Regions from separate parts of the Psychrobacillus sp. FSL K6-2365 genome, predicted to be linked through region 3. Evidence: predicted binding sites of a transcription regulator. Region 3 holds the regulator's gene; each other region holds the start of a gene.

The links. Region 3 encodes Rex, which represses fermentation and respiration genes when NADH is low (regulators of the CRP and FNR family bind a similar motif). Its sites were predicted from a motif close to TTGTGAAATATTTCACAA; they were not measured.
Region 1: the regulator Rex is predicted to act here: its motif matches at 2,326-2,343, upstream of MKY29_RS17335 (TIGR04053 family radical SAM/SPASM domain-containing protein).
Region 2: the regulator Rex is predicted to act here: its motif matches at 2,466-2,483, upstream of MKY29_RS08465 (cytochrome c oxidase subunit 2A).
Region 4: the regulator Rex is predicted to act here: its motif matches at 2,361-2,378, upstream of MKY29_RS08660 (nitrate/nitrite transporter).

Annotation. Positions count from the first base shown of each region.
Region 1 covers NZ_JBBOOO010000001.1:3,434,949-3,439,148, forward strand. Annotated here, with positions in the region: gene MKY29_RS17325 (DMP19 family protein) at 1-455, opposite strand, end outside; gene MKY29_RS17330 (NUDIX hydrolase) at 492-962, opposite strand; gene MKY29_RS17335 (TIGR04053 family radical SAM/SPASM domain-containing protein) at 1,111-2,244, opposite strand; gene MKY29_RS17340 (DUF2249 domain-containing protein) at 2,420-2,659, opposite strand; gene MKY29_RS17345 (Crp/Fnr family transcriptional regulator) at 2,833-3,525, shown strand; gene MKY29_RS17350 (class I SAM-dependent methyltransferase) at 3,852-4,200, opposite strand, start outside.
Region 2 covers NZ_JBBOOO010000001.1:1,769,125-1,773,324, forward strand. Annotated here, with positions in the region: gene MKY29_RS08455 (b(o/a)3-type cytochrome-c oxidase subunit 1) at 114-1,781, opposite strand; gene MKY29_RS08460 (cytochrome B5) at 1,782-2,258, opposite strand; gene MKY29_RS08465 (cytochrome c oxidase subunit 2A) at 2,280-2,402, opposite strand; gene MKY29_RS08470 (chemotaxis protein CheX) at 2,601-3,053, opposite strand; gene MKY29_RS08475 (dynamin family protein) at 3,701-4,200, shown strand, end outside.
Region 3 covers NZ_JBBOOO010000001.1:3,679,439-3,683,638, forward strand. Annotated here, with positions in the region: gene groL (chaperonin GroEL) at 1-1,116, opposite strand, end outside; gene groES (co-chaperone GroES) at 1,155-1,439, opposite strand; gene MKY29_RS18600 (CPBP family intramembrane glutamic endopeptidase) at 1,627-2,364, shown strand; gene MKY29_RS18605 (redox-sensing transcriptional repressor Rex) at 2,410-3,051, opposite strand; gene MKY29_RS18610 (ABC-F family ATP-binding cassette domain-containing protein) at 3,182-4,200, shown strand, end outside.
Region 4 covers NZ_JBBOOO010000001.1:1,818,611-1,822,810, reverse strand. Annotated here, with positions in the region: gene MKY29_RS08665 (ThiF family adenylyltransferase) at 1-586, opposite strand, end outside; gene MKY29_RS08660 (nitrate/nitrite transporter) at 777-2,291, opposite strand; gene MKY29_RS08655 (hemerythrin domain-containing protein) at 3,067-3,591, opposite strand; gene MKY29_RS08650 (response regulator) at 3,610-4,200, opposite strand, start outside.

The DNA.
Region 1 (4,200 bases), 240 kb from region 3:
GTTGCATAAATACTTAGTCTTTCACTTAATTTATCTCCTAAATTTCTATATTCACCATCTGCTTTTTCAATGAGCATATAAAATTCTGCTTCCAAGTATTCATAGTAAGATTCTTCGCTTCCACTACTTTCTACTGCTAAAAATAATCTCCACAGTTCCTCTAAATAATTCATTTCAATTTTTGCATATTCAGGAGCCCCCACTTTACGAAGCATTTTCGTTAATCTATTTAAGTACGTTTGAATACCCATTTCCTCTATATCTTTTGAAAACCAATTGAACAAGCATTCATGTCCTCCACTTTCAATCTCACAATAATAATTAAACAAAATGAAAAAATCATTCAGTTTCTCATCCTTTGTTGGGAAATCATACTCTCCATAAACAGATAAAATAGCATTCCAGATATCGTCGTTACTCTGCAATTCACTACGCTTCACTTTAATTTTCATCAATAGATTCTCTCCCATATAGTAGTGACTTACCTTATTTCAAGTTTCCACAATATGATTTATATGTAAAGGCAGGTCTGCTATTTTCTCTCTTAAAAACTGTGGATATAGATTAATATATTTAATTTCATCAAGTGTTTTCCAATAATACGTATGTATCTTCCCTTCCTCATCAACTACAAATTCATTGCCTTTGAGGTGTTCATTATCTTTTAACTCTACCAAATAAAAGAAGCAAACTTCATGAAATTGTTCTTCATAAGTCACCTCTTTGAAAAAATTTTCATTTATCCAAAGCATACGGTTTACGTTCACTTCAACGCCGAGCTCTTCTTGAATTTCACGCTTCACTGCATCTTCACTTTTTTCGTTCATTTTAATACGTCCACCTGGAACATAAAAGTATGGCTGACCTTTATCTTGCATAATTAGCAACTTGTTATCCTTCATTATTAAACCCGCCACTCGGTAATTAAATCTACCTTCTGTAGTTTTAAAAGATATATCCATTTCTTCCCCTCTATTCTGTGTTCAATTAATAATTTATTTTTCAGACTAATATACCTATATTACTCTTTTTAGTCTGCCCTTGCCCAGATTTTAGACACATACAAAACAAAAACAAGTAATAGCTTTTCCTCTATTACTTGTCTTCACGTTATACGGATGGTTGCTTTTTTTTCTTGCGCATGGACTGTGGAATATACACGCAGTATGGTTCGCTTTCCATATAATCCCCTGTTAGATTGTATGCTCTGGATCTGGATCCTCCGCACACTTTATTGTACTCGCACACTCCACATTTCCCTTTATATTTATCGGGATTCCGAAGGTTTTGGAATACATCAGAATTACGGTAAATATTTGCTAATGGTGTTTGACGGACATTCCCAACTTTTATCGGGAGTAGTCCACTTGGGAAAACATCACCTGTATGCGAAATAAAAACAAAGCCATTTCCATCGTTTACTCCTTTTGGCGCTCGACCCAATCCATCAATTTTACCGGTATCCCCCATAGTCAATGCATCTTCATAGAAAATATGATCTTCATCGCTCAATCCTTTTTGTTCACGTAGTTTTTGTTGAATAACTACACGACGATAATGCTGTGCTGCAGTTGTTTTAATATCAAATGGCACACGTTTAGAGAGGTTATAAAGCCATCTAAACACTTTTTCATGCTCTGCGGGTGAGATCATATCTGTTTCTTTCCCTCTACCAGTTGGAACTAAGAAGAACACACTCCAAAGGACACAATTAAGCTTCTCCACCATTTCTGCTAGTTCATCCAAGTATTCATAGTTATACCTTGAAATAACGGTATTAATCTGTAAAGGCATCTCTAATTCATTTAGATATTCGATAGCCTTCATCGTCAAATCAAACGATCCAGTTGTACCTCTAAAGTGATCATGAACTTCAGCACAATGACCATCTATACTAAAAGCCCATCTAGCTAGTCCTATATCTTTTGCCTTTTGCATTGCTTCTTTCGTTACATTTGGAGTAGCTGATGGAGTCATAGATACACGGACTCCTTTTTTAATAGCGTACTCTGCAATATCAAATACATCCGGTCGTTCCAAAGGATCCCCACCTGTAAATACAAGCAATGGATTTTCCATCTCATAAATATCATCTATTAACTTTTTCCCTTCATCTAATGTTAACTCCAATGGGTGTCTATGATGCTGAGCCTCTGCACGACAATGTAAACAATGAAGCTGACATGCACGGGTTAACTCCCAGATAACGATAAATGGATTTTCATTATAATCTCTTGAAAACATACTTATTCCCTCCTAATTTATTTCCTAAAATGACCGTAAGTTAACTTATACTTGGATTTTAACATTTTCACTTTTAATCCGAAGTGATATTATTCACATAAAAAATAGGAAGATATGACAAATAATAAACAAAAAGATCCCGAAATAGCTCTCTCTAGGATCTCTAAGTGAAATATTATTTTTTGCCGATAGCGACTCTCCAATGATCAGGACCATTTACGATATATTCCCATGTGTATGTGTCTTCACGTTCCATCATAAATTGATAGAGCAATGGTTTTGGATCATGGTCATTAGAAAGCTCCAAAAACTCTCCAGACTGTAAAGCATCAAATGCTTCAAATATTCTAGGATGACGAATTCTTGGTTCAATATCTGGTGCGTTTAGTTTTACTGCAAATTGAATATTACTCATTTTAGTTTCCCTCCAATATTTTTGATTCTGTTCATATCATAATGCTTACCATTCTAAACTGAAGTGAGGATAAACACATATCCCCTATGATTTTAATCACTTGTCATTGGTCTCCAAAGAGAAACTATTGATGGTACAATGAAAAGGACAATCGCAAGGAAAGGATGAGCTATATGAACGTAGAATCGATACAAGCACTTCTACAACGGTTTTCCTTATTTAAAGATTTGACCAATGCAGAAATAGAACCAATACTTGACTTAGCAAAGAATCGGTTATATCGCCAAGGAACACATATTTTTATGCAAGACGATCCACTAACTAATGTTTACTTTATTCATCAAGGGCAGATAAAAATATATCGTACGGATATGCAAGGAAAAGAACAAATCGTCAATGTTCTCGGCGAAGGTGAAATGTTTCCTCATATGGGATTCTTTCGAAAAGGCACCTATCCCGCTCATGCCGAGGTATTAGAGGATGCAATTTTAATATATATACCTATTCATTTGTTTGAGGAATTTCTAAAAACTAATCCAGAAATCTGTGTAAAGATTTTCCGAATACTCGGAGATAAAATCGTAGACTTACAAAATCGTTTAGAAGAAAAAATGTTACATAATACATACGAGCAAATTATTCTATTATTATTACGCTTAGTAAAAAGTCATGGGAAGAAATGTGATGACAATCACTATATTTTCACAACGCAGTTCACAAACCGAGATTTAGCGAATATGATCGGCTCGAGCCGCGAAACAGTTAGCAGAACTCTTACTTCTTTAAAAAAGTCAAAACTAATAAGCTCTGATCCAGCAGGAAATATTATTTTGAACATGGACAAATTAAAAGATGAATTGTTTTAAGACAAAAAGGCAACCAAATTAATTGGATGCCTTTTTTATGATTATTAGAAATTGACATATTTAAAAAAAATACCTTTGAAATTAACTGCAATATAACGATTGACGAAATAGATCTGATCCAAATAACTTTTTTACTAACACCAGCTTTATTTTCCAGATAATTTATATAAGAAAACGTAAGAAATAAACCCAAAGAATGGTAGCAAATAACCTGAACTAACTTCAATAGTTTCATAATATTTGATGTTAGTTACTGTTAAAAGAATCAGATCTAATGCACCTACAATCGTATGAAAATATAAAGTGAACTTATTGCGAATCTTAAACTACTTTTTTATGACTTTAATAATCATAGTAGTCGGGAATCTCTTTGCTTTATATAAAGAATAATATCGATCAGATACTTCTTCTGGAACCGTTTCATAATTTACTGATACATCACTTTCTATTACAGAGTCAATCGTGAATCCTACTTTTATCAATTCATTTATATAGGTACTTAGCTTTCTTTTAGGAATTACCATCGGAGCATCTTCACCTTTGAAGTTCGGATATGTTGTTACTCCTTCCTCCTGGTATGAACCATTAAGACTAAGTTGCCCATTTTGACTGGCTATATGAGGATATAACGGATGATCCCAACTAAATACAAAGCTTCCTCCTTGCTTCAAATAG
Region 2 (4,200 bases), 1.9 Mb from region 3:
TTAAGTGAACATGGTATTTTGAATAAGAGGGAGTAATCTTCTATTTCTAGTCAAGTAAATAAAAATGGTTAGTCTTGACATATGTCTCGACTAACCATTCTATTATTATCTAATTACCAGAATTTATATCCTTTTGAGCCTGGCGGAGCATTTTGTATCATATCTATAACTGGAACGGTATAAGCAAACAAGATTAAAGCGATACATATTGTTAGCCAAATCTTCCAATTTTCCAACCACATAGGAGTTTTTTCTGCATTCTCCGAAACCTCTCCAACAGGAAACTCTGTTTCACCTTTAGGAGCAAAGAACAACAGATTTACCACAATATAAAGTATTAAAATGATACCAACAAATAGAATTGTACCACCAACTGCTTGTGCTATTTGGTAAGGTATCCAGTCAGTTGCTTGTTCTGCCCCACCGTAGGTAGAAAAATCCGAACGACGAGGAGCTCCCATTAATCCAACTATATGCATAGCACCTGACATGATTGACATACCAACAGTCCAAACGATTGCTTGAATAATAGCAAGCTTATTCATTTGTTTTGTCAACACTCTACCAGTTAGATGAGGTAATAACCAGTAGGAAGCACCAAAGAATGTTAGAACTACAGTTGTTGCTACCGTTAGATGGAAATGACCTGTTACCCAAATAGTGTTATGAATTAACTGATTCATCTGGTGGGATGCGTTAATAATACCCCCAGCGCCGGCAGGTATAAATGCGGCCATACCGATAAATGGTACAGCAAATCTAGCATCTTTCCAAGGCAGTTTTTTAACCCATCCAAATAACCCTTTTCCACCAAGTTGTCTACCACGTAATTCAAATGTAGCAAACATGGAGAAAGCTGTTAACAAAGAAGGAATTACTACCATCATTGTTAGAACTACTTGTAAAAACTTCCAAAATGATTCAATCCCTGGTTCTGTTAACTGATGATGGAATCCGACAGGTATAGAGAACAATAGAAATAACATAAATGAAAGTCTTGCTAAGGCATCAGAGAAAATTTTTCCTCCAATAATTTTTGGAATCACGACATACCATACCATATATGCAGGTAACAACCAGAAATAAACTAATGGATGACCGAAATACCAGAATAATGTACGAGAAAGAAGAACATCCACTTTATCAACCCAGCCCAATGACCAAGGAATTAATTGGAATACAACTTCCACAGCTACACCTAGAGAACAAATAATCCACATTGCCATATTGACAATTACCATAAAGGATAGGAGGGGACTAGATTCACCTGGATGCACTTTACGCCATTCTCTATACTTCATAATTTTTGCTAGTCCAACAATCCATGATCCTACTACTACTAATGCCATTCCCACATAAAAAATCCAGTGTGCTTGAAGAGGGGCATAGAATGTATATAATACAGAAGCTTCATTAAGTAATACCATTGTTGCAGCTGCAATCGTACCAGTAGTCATTATCCAGAAACCAATCCAACCTAGTGAACGTTGTTTGTTTGTAAAAGTTCCAGAAGTTCTACTCATAGCAGCAATTTGGAATCCTAGTATAAAATATGTTGTTAAAATAAGGCCGAGTAACACACCATGAACAGTTAAAACTTGATAATAACCGATTCCCCAAGGGAGTGTAAACTTACCAGAGCGAACTAAAACCTGTAATAATCCACAAAGACCTCCGATGAATAAAGCGATAAATGCTACATATATATGAGCAAGGGCTAACTTACCATCACGACGATCCACCTTTGTAAATTCTTTTGCTTTTTCTTTAATCGTTGTCATTTACTCCACCACCTTTAACATGGACGTCATAGTAGAATGTCCTATGCCACAATATTCATTACATAAGATTAAAAACTCGCCAGATTTGTCCACAGTTGTTACATATTCTGAAACATAACCTGGTTCTAATATCATGTTAATATTTGTTCCTACAATTTGAAATCCATGGACAACATCTTTAGTAGTTGCTATGAACTTTACGGTGGAACCTAATGGAACTTCAATCTCAGGCGGATTATAGTAGAATGCAGATGCAACTAGCACTACCTCATAATCCCATTCTTTACCTTCTACTTTATGAACCCCTGGATTATTAAAAGGTACAATCTCATCAACTCGCTCAGGATCGATGTAAACTTTTCCAGTTGGGGGATGTGAGCCATAATGAAATGCACTAAAACCTACTATAAATAAAAATAATACCAATGAGCTAATCCCAAAAGTTAGCCACCATTTTTCATACTTATGAATATGCATAAGTCTTTAACCTCCATTAAATTAAAATCTATCAATGAATAAGTAAAATGCCATGAACCAAGAAACTAATATAAATAAACCGACAAAACCAACAGAATAAAGAGTTCCTTTTAAATCAGGATTTTTTTCTTTCTTTTTCGACATTTACTTACACCTCCTCCTATTCAACTTGTATAATTCCATAATAAATTGATTGGTTAATAGATGATGTGATAAAAATCACACGAACGGATGCAAACTGTGAACTATATGTGAAATGTGAAAGTATAGATGAGTAATTACTTAATTAGATTGATTTTTTACATAAAAAAAGAACCATCCTTAAAAAGGAGGCTCTGCTTTTTATTCATCTATTGTTAAGATAATTGTCATCTCACCAACATTCTCAATCTCTACTGGAAGTTTGAAAGCATGTTGAAATCCAAATAACCGAGTAGTGCCGACTATAACAGTAGGTGGTGTAATATCGATTTCAACGCCATTTCCTGCAACGGAGGTACATATATTTCCTGCGACCATATTTCCAAGTTCGCCTGTAAATGATTCGAGCATTTCACCTTCTAATGGCATGCCGAACATGGTTGCTCCAATTGCAGAAAAGGATTCAGCGGAGGAGTCAATAATTATACGTCCTTTAATATCACCGATAATTCCTATTAGTACACCCATTTCTTTTTGCTCGAATGGTTGAACCATTAAGGAAGGGGATTTAATATCCATTGCAATTGGTATGACTGATTTTAATGATTGGATGGTTCCATTTAAAATTGTTTGTATATGTTTTGAAGCGCTCATTTCTTCCCTCCATCTAGTATAGATGTATCAATTTTATCATGTAATATAGGAAAAAAGAATAGGAATTGTAGAATTTTAAAATATACTATGGTATTATGTCGATGAGAATGAATATCAAATTCAGTTGAGAGGGCGATTTATATGTTAGCAATTATAATTGGAGCATCTCTTATAGTGTACAGTGTGTTAACTGTATATATTTTAAAGTCTACTGCGCCAAAGACCAAAATAATATGAATAACCCAGATGACTTTATTTGTGCATACAAATAGAGTCATTTTTTTCTTTTTATCGTTTTGGTAGGGAAGCTTATATATGCTTTTTACACAGATGTGTGCTTGACGCTCGCTACATGAGCCTTCTAGGATGGTCGCAATAGTAAAGCACCATCTGAAACGTAAATCACAGTAGTACTTATCCTAAGTTTTAGAAAGAGCAAATCTATACTGAGTATCCTTCTAACATTAAGGGTGGTAACTATAGATGAAAGGTATTGCACAAAATAAAATGAGAGCGTTTGCATCTCAAACTGCGATTAATTAATGGTTTTCATTTATATAAAAGAGTCAAAGAATATTGTTACAGGCTTTAAATTTTTGCTATGATAGATGTACATTGTCGAATTATGAAGGAGATATACTTTTAATATGCAGAACTCAAATGAATTACAAATGATAAAAGAACAAAATGCATTACTTGCAACTGTTTTCCAACAAAATAATGATGACGAACGCTATCGTAAATCTAAACTGTTTGCTGGCAAATTGGAAAAAGGAACATTTACAATTGCGTTTGCAGGTCACTTTTCTGCCGGGAAATCTAGTATGATTAATGCTTTGGTTAATGAACAATTACTTCCAACTAGCCCGATTCCAACTTCTGCAAATATCGTTACTGTCCAAAATACAGGTGAAAACTATGCTTTAGTCCACTTTGTGGAGCAGCCACCAGTTAGGTTTTCTGGGGAGTATGATATTCAATTAGTTAAAAAATACTCAAAAGATGGAAGTAAAGTTTCCCAAATTGAAATAGGTCATGCTGGTTCTAGTCTCCCTGAAGGAATTACCATAATGGATACCCCTGGGGTTGACTCGACTGATGATGCACATCGTATTTCCACTGAGTCTGCATTGCATTTGGCTGATAT
Region 3 (4,200 bases):
ACCAGCTAATTTAGCTAGGCGTTCTTGTAGTTTTTCTTTGTCGAATTCAGATGTAGTGTCTTCTAATTGAGAACGGATTTGTGTTACACGACCAGCGATGCGATCAGACTCTCCGTTACCCTCTACGATTGTAGTATTATCTTTAGATACAACAACTTTAGAAGCGCGACCTAATTGAGTAATGTTAGCAGATTTTAAGTCTAAACCTAAATCTTCTGTGATTACTTCAGCTCCAGTAAGAACTGCGATATCTTCTAACATCGCTTTACGACGGTCACCAAATCCTGGCGCTTTAACAGCTACAGCATTGAAAGTTCCACGTAATTTGTTTAATACTAGAGTAGCTAGAGCTTCCCCTTCTACGTCCTCAGAGATTAGTAAAAGTGGTTTGCCTTGTTGTACTACTTGCTCAAGCACAGGAAGAATTTCTTGTATGCTTGTGATTTTTTTATCTGTTATTAAAATATATGGATTGTCTAAAATAGCTTCCATTTTATCCGAATCTGTTACCATATAAGGAGATGCATATCCACGATCGAACTGCATACCTTCTACCACGTCAAGTTCAGTAGTGAACCCTTTAGATTCTTCAATTGTAATGACACCGTCGTTACCAACGCGCTCCATTGCTTCAGCAATTAGTTCACCTACTTCAGAATCTCCTGAAGAAATAGCTGCAACCTGAGCAATAGACTCTTTACCTTCGATTTGTTTAGAAATTGCTTTTAACTCTGTAACTGCAGCAGCAACTGCAAGGTCAATACCTTTACGGATTCCTACTGGGTTAGCACCAGCTGTTACGTTTTTCAACCCTTCACGGATCATCGATTGCGCTAATACAGTAGCAGTTGTTGTACCGTCACCAGCTATATCGTTTGTTTTAGAAGCAACCTCTGCCACTAATTTAGCACCCATATTTTCAAATGCATCTTCCAATTCGATATCTTTTGCAATCGTTACACCATCATTAGTAATAAGTGGTGAACCAAATTTTTTCTCAAGAACTACGTTACGTCCTTTTGGTCCAAGTGTTACTTTAACAGCATCTGCAAGTTTATCTACTCCACGTAACATTGCGCTACGTGCGTCTTCACTGAATTTAATTTCTTTAGCCATGTGTTAGTTACCTCCTGAATATATTTTCCTAAGTTTTATTAGCCAATAATAGCTAGAACATCGCTTTCGCGTAAAATTAAATAATCGTTGTTTTCATATTTCACTTCTGTGCCTGAATATTTAGAGAAGATGATGCGGTCTCCCTCTTTTACGTCAAGTTCAACGCGAGTGCCGTTTTCAAGTACTCGTCCAGTCCCTGTAGCAACAACATTTCCTTCTTGCGGTTTTTCTTTAGCAGAGTCTGGAAGTACGATGCCAGATGCTGTTTTTTCCTCAGCTTCGATTAATTCGATTACGATACGATCACCTAATGGTCTTAACAAGTGAAACTACCTCCCTAAAATAGTAAAATGTAATATTATTAGCACTCTTACTCTTTGAGTGCTAACACACTTATAATAATAATTAATCACAGAACATTTTGCAAGTAAGAAGCTATCTTTTTCTTTTATTTTCTATTTCCGATACAATAAGAAAAGAAGGTACATATAGAGAGGAATAAAACTGTTTATGAAACAACAAAAAACTGGTATATACATTTTAATCGTTTACTGTATAATGCAACTATCTTCAGGTATACTTGTCCCGTTCCTACCAGAGCTTTATACCCTATTAGAAGCTAAAGGAGTGGAAAATCCAGCACTTTTCATTTCTGGTTGGTGGGTATTTCTTAGCATGGGAATCGCTACATTGATCACCCTGCTAGTCATCCGTAAAGACAAGACTTACTTGAAGCCACTAAATAGTAAGCCAAGCCCAACCCTCCAAACGATCGGTTGGGGAATTGCTGGTTTCTTTCTAGTATTTGTAGGACAGGGTATTGCAGCAAGCATCGAGCTTAAATTTGGTGTGGATCCTGGATCAGAAAATACAACTCAGTTTATAGAAATTGCCCATACCGTACCATTAGCTATTTTTTCAATTGTCATTTTTGCCCCTATATTAGAGGAGCTGATATTCCGAAGAATCATTTTCGGAACTCTGTTGCCAAAAACGAATTTCTTTGTAGCCGCTTCTGTAAGTGCAATTGTGTTTGGAATTATTCACTTTGACTTTACGCACATACTACTATATGCGGTTTCCGGATTTATATTCGCATTTATCTATTACAAGACAAAGCGAATTATCGCATCAATTATCTCCCATATGTTATTAAATGGATTTGTTGTGCTAGTTCAATTTTACGGTGAGGAAATTCAACAGTTTCTTAAACAATATTCAAATATGCAGTTCCTATTTTTTCATTAATAAAAGCCTTTGACCTGTTAGCATTATGGTCAAAGGCTTTTTTTGTTATTCAGTCAGTTCATTTCTTATTAAATAAATAAGAGTCTGTAATTCTACAGAAAGATCGATGGTATGTACACGGATAGCATCGGTTGTTTGTAAACGTATTGGTGTAAAGTTTAATATCCCTTTAATAGAAGAAGCTTCTAATTGATCGGCTACTTGCTGTGCAGACCGACTTGGCAAAGTAAAAATGACCAGTTCAATTCCATATTCCTCTAGCTTTTCAAGCATAACACTCGAATGATACACAGGAATATCACTTATGGTCGTTCCTTCTACCGGAGCCTTTGTATCGAATGCCACGACAATTTTTGTATTATGGTTTTTTTGGAAATTATACTTTAGAAAAGCAGTTCCCAAACTTCCAACTCCAATGAGCGCAACATTCGCAGCCTCATCCTGATCGAGTGTTTTACGGAAAAACTCAAGTAAAGTCGGAACGTCATAACCGTAACCCTTTTTTCCAAGCGCACCAAAATGAGAGAAATCTCTCCTAATTGTTGCGGAATCGATTTTCATCGCTTCACTCAATTCCTGCGAAGAAACTCGTTTGTGCCCAGCATTATGAAAGCTTTGTAAAAATCTATAATATAATGGAAGTCTTTTCGTAGTTGCTTGAGGAATTCTCGGTATTTCTGGCTTCATAAAAATCCTCCTAGTTTAGTCAAACAAATCGTTATTATCTTACTAGACATTTCTACCATTGTAAACCTAGAGCGTTGCAACGACAAGCCCTATCTATTACACTAAGGATAGAATTGAGGTGCGAATAATTGTGATTGTTTTACAAGTCAATCAAATAACAAAATCCTTTAACGGTGAAGATATATTAACTAACGTAAAGCTAGAGGTTCAGGATCGAGACCGGGTTGCCCTTGTTGGTAGAAACGGTGCCGGAAAATCTACACTACTTAAAATAATAGCAGGTGAAATGTCGTATGATTCAGGCGAAATAATTATGCCAAAAAATATTCGTCTTGGCTATTTAGAACAGCATGCAGGTCTCGAATCTAAATTGACAATCTGGGAGGAAATGAAGACAATATTTAGTCATCTCATTAACTCTGAAAAAGAGCTTCGTTCCCTAGAATCACAAATGGCAGACCCTACTATATATGAAGATACTGAAGCTTATGCAAGAGTGGCAGCAACGTACGATGAATTACAGTTAGCCTTTAATGAGGCAGGTGGCTATCGCTTCGAATCAGATATACGCTCTATATTACACGGCATGCAGTTTTTCCCAGATGATTATGATAAGCCTGTCCAAGCATTGTCAGGAGGACAAAAAACGAGGCTAGCACTTGCAAAAATGCTTCTAAGTAAGCCAGACTTACTAATCCTCGATGAGCCTACCAACCATTTGGACATTCAAACGCTAAGCTTTTTAGAAAACTACCTGAAAAATTATAGCGGTGCAGTTCTTATCGTCTCACATGACCGTTACTTTTTAGACCAAGTAGTCAACTTTGTTTACGAAGTATCTCGGCATAATGTAGTAAGATACGTTGGCAACTACAGTTCGTACTTAACGCAAAAAGCAAAAAACTATGAGTTAGATAGAAAGAAGTATGAAAAACAGCAAGAGGAAAAAGCAAAGCTCGAGGATTTTGTCAGTAAAAATCTTGCCCGTGCCTCTACAACTAAAATGGCTCAATCTAGACGTAAAGTTATTGAGAAAACAGATTGGATGGAATCCCCAGATGGTGATGAAAAATCTGCTTCTTTCGGATTTACTATCGATCGACCAAGTGGCAATGACGTACTTCGTCTGGAGCAAATTGCAGTTGGCTA
Region 4 (4,200 bases), 1.9 Mb from region 3:
CTGCAGTAATTTGAACTGCAGGAGAGATTATTCCAACGGTATCACAGGTTTCGTTGACAGTTGGCAAGACTGGTAGCAGACATCTGAAACACGCTGTTTGTTTCGGTATAAAGGGAAATATAACACCAGAGCTACCAACGCACGCTCCATAAATCCAAGGTATATTATGTTTGTATGCTGCATCATTGATCAGCTGTCTTGTTTCAAAGTTATCGGTGGCGTCCATAATTACATCTACTCTAGCAGCTAAATACTCTATTTGCGTATAATCTACGTTTTGTAAGTAAGTGTGCAAAACTATATTGGAGTTAATCGATTTTAATCTTTTCTCAGCCGCAACTACTTTTGGAAGCATTTCCACAGCATCTTCCTCTGTAAAAAGTTGTTGTCTTTGAATATTTGATAACTCTACATAATCACGATCAACTATATAAATTGTACCAACTCCTGCTCTCACCAATGTTTCAGCAATTGCAGAACCAAGTGCTCCACAACCAATAACCGCCACTTTTGCATCACTTAATTGTTTTTGACCAGATGCTCCTATATGTTTAAATAATAGTTGTCTTGAATATCGCGATTCCATTAAAACACTTCCTTTTAAGAAAAGCGCAAGCGCCAATGTAAGCCCCGACTATCGCTGGAAGGACTTTACGTAAAGGCGTTCTTTGCCTTTTCTAAAATCCTAAAGCGACTCGATGGGCTAGGCGCTGGAGCTAGACATATACTGAGTAAAAAGCATATTTAAATTTAAAATAGGGGAAGGCCCCCTATCTTTACGATTGGTTGCCCTCGTTGGTCCGGTGTTCAGTTATATCAGTAAAGGTTCCAACATATCTAACATCTTCACCTGTTTCATCTTTAACTGCACTAATATTTAACCATTCCAAAAATACTTCCCCATTTTTTTTGGTATTCCAAATCTCACCTTGCCACATTCCATCTTTTTGAATACACTTCCACATTTCATCATAAAATGCTTTTTCTTGACGATTAGATTTCAAGATTCTAGGAGTTTTCCCAATAGCTTCTTCCTCGCTAAATCCTGTCAAATGTGTAAACGATGGGTTAACTGTAACAATTGTACCAGCTGTGTTTGTTACCATAATTCCTTGACCAGTTGATTTGAAAACTTCCTGAGCTAATTTTAATCTATCTTGATAATACATAAATACTACTAAAACTAAACTTGCCAAAGATACAGAAGATAGTAGCATAAATCCTATTGAGTACTGTCCAGTTATTGAGAAAATCGTCGCTAATAATAGTGGTGGGAAAAATCCACCTAAACCACCCATCATCGAAACAATACCATTGGCAATACCAGCTTGTTTATTGAAATAAAATGGTACTAATTTAAATATTACACCATTTCCTATTCCTGCACTAATTCCTATAACAATACATCCAATTGTATATAGCATTATAGATGGAGAGAAAGCTAATAATATTGCAGCTATTGTATAAACAGAGAATACCCCCATCAATAGGAATAGCGGTTGAAATTTATCACCTAACCACCCACCAACTGGTCTTAAAACTGTGGCTACTGCGATAAATCCAGCAGTTCTTAAACCTGCATCGACTTTATCTAATTCAAAGTTACTCACTAGGAAATTCGGTAGATAAACAGTAAATGCCACAAACGAACCAAAAGTTATGAAATAGAATAAAGAGAAAAACCAAAGCTTATCATTTTTCCAAACACCTTTAATCTGTTCGATTATAGGTGTTTTTACTTTCACCTCATGTTTATCTCCAAGAAAAATATTAATAACTATAAATACTAATAGTAATATTAAATATAATTTAACTGTCAAAGACCAACCAATTTGAGTCGCAATCATTGGAGCTGCAAAAGTAGAAATAGCAGTACCTATATTTCCTGCTCCGTAAATACCATTTACAAAACCATGTTTTTCTTTCGGAAAGTATTTAGGTAATGATGTAACACCTACAGAGAAAACTGCTCCCCCAACCCCTAAAAATAGACCCCCGATTATTAAATCTATATAACTTGAAGCTTCACTTATATAAAACACGGGGAACATTAGTAGTACAAAGCTAATAAGAAATACAAGTCTTGCACCAATTACATTTGCATAATAACCAAGCGGTATACGTAATATAGATCCCAGTACTACAGGTATAGCAGTCAATATTGCTATTTTATCAGCTGGTATATCAATATCTTCCTTAATAAATGGAAGTAATGAAGAAATGATTACCCAAATCATAAAGCCTAAAACTAAGTTCATTGTCTGTAACGGCAATTGGACTTTCTTTATCATTCATATCACCTTTTCTAATTTGGTATTGAATGATTCACGTATTGATTCCCTACTATTATTTTAACTAAAATATGAAAAGTTTCTAATAGGGGACTCCCCTTAACGGCCAAGGGTATTCCCTAAAAAGATTATATTAATGTAGTTTCTTGATTTTACGGTAATTACTGAATGCTCATTCTTTGAAAATGACTCCTGTTTTAAAGTTTAAAGTATGTATTCATACGATTGTTTGTTTACTTAACACCATCATTTTAACAATAGTAACCAGGAAAAATGAGGTCGGTCCATTAAGTTCAAAACCTGTTTCTAGCGTTTTCAATATCATTGGCAGGAACTAAAAAGTAATTCGCATCCACACTCAGTAATTATTTTCTTATATTTTAAGAATAATTGAATCATATTTTATCTTTACTTGCTCTCATCTTTTAATTACTTACTCCCATCTGTGGATTACTTGCGGTCGTATAGAATTTACTTGCTCAAAGCCTATATTTACTTGCGGACTATTACCTTTTACTTGCGGAATGGATAATTTCACCAAATTACTTTCCCATTTCACAGACTGAATGTGTAGAATTGAATTACTTTTGTTTTGTTCTCTATTCACGTGGGAGAATGCAAAGGATAGTGTTTACTTGTATTTCATCGTGTTTACCATTAAGCACAAGGGATTGAACCCGTGTCCATGGAAATCGATGTGTATTTTAGTTCTCATCACTCTGTAGTGAAATTAATACAAATAGAAAAAATAACCCATAGAGTGAAATGAGTTATTTTAAACAATTAAAGTATTCAGTTGTTCTAACAATTTATCTTGGTCCACTGCTTTCATCACTCGATCAGTCATAGGAAACAATACAGATTCTTCTTTTACAAAATGAACCATTAACACTTCGAAGGCTTCACCTGCGTCCTTCGCTATTCGTTTCATATCATCTAGGCTTAAATGATCTATACCTGCTCTAGTATGATGTAAAAAATGACCTATATATGCATCTATTTCTTCATGCTCTGCTTCGATAGTTACTATTGGACCTTGTTCTGTTCCAATATAATGCCCTAATAACGGGAAAAAGAACTTTTCTTCTTTATCAGTATGATTTTTAAGAGGCTCTAAGAAATCGATTAACAGCTTACGTAGCACCGAGAACTCTGTACGAGCTTCAATTTCCTCATATGCATCGTTTTCAAAGTTTAAAACGATCGCATGCCATTCATTCATTAAGTGCATTAAATATTGATGTTCGTTTTCTAATATTCTCATAGCTGGAACGGGACTTTGGAAATTAGCATTAGCCATTATTAAAGACCTCACTTTTTAAAATTCTAATAATTTCTTTTTCAGTGCATACTCAACTAGCTCTGGACGACTTTTTAAATCTAATTTTTCCATTATTTTTGCTTTGTGTGCTTCTACCGTTTTTACAGATATAAATAGTTTTGCAGCAATATCTTTATTGCCATAGCCTTTTGCAACTAACGGTAGAATCTCTATTTCTCTTTTGGAAAGTACTCTAAATGGATCGTCGTCTACTATATTTTGATCTTTTTTTATGAATTCTTTTACGAGAGAAGTTGCCATTTTGGGATGTATATATGTTCCCCCTTTATAAACCATGCGTATAGCGCTCAAAAGTTCCTCATCTGGTGCATTCTTTAATATGTATCCCGAAGCACCATTTTTCAATACATGGAACATATACTCCTGATCGTCATACATTGTTAAAATAAGAATTTTTGTATCCGGAAAGTCTTCACTAATTTTCCCAGTCGCTATTAACCCACTCTCTCCAGGTGGCATACTCAAGTCTAGGAGAAGAATGTCGGGTTGATGCTTTGCGACCATCAAATGTGCTTCTATTCCGTCGGCAGCAGTTGCAACAACTTCCATATCCTCTTGATAGTTTAG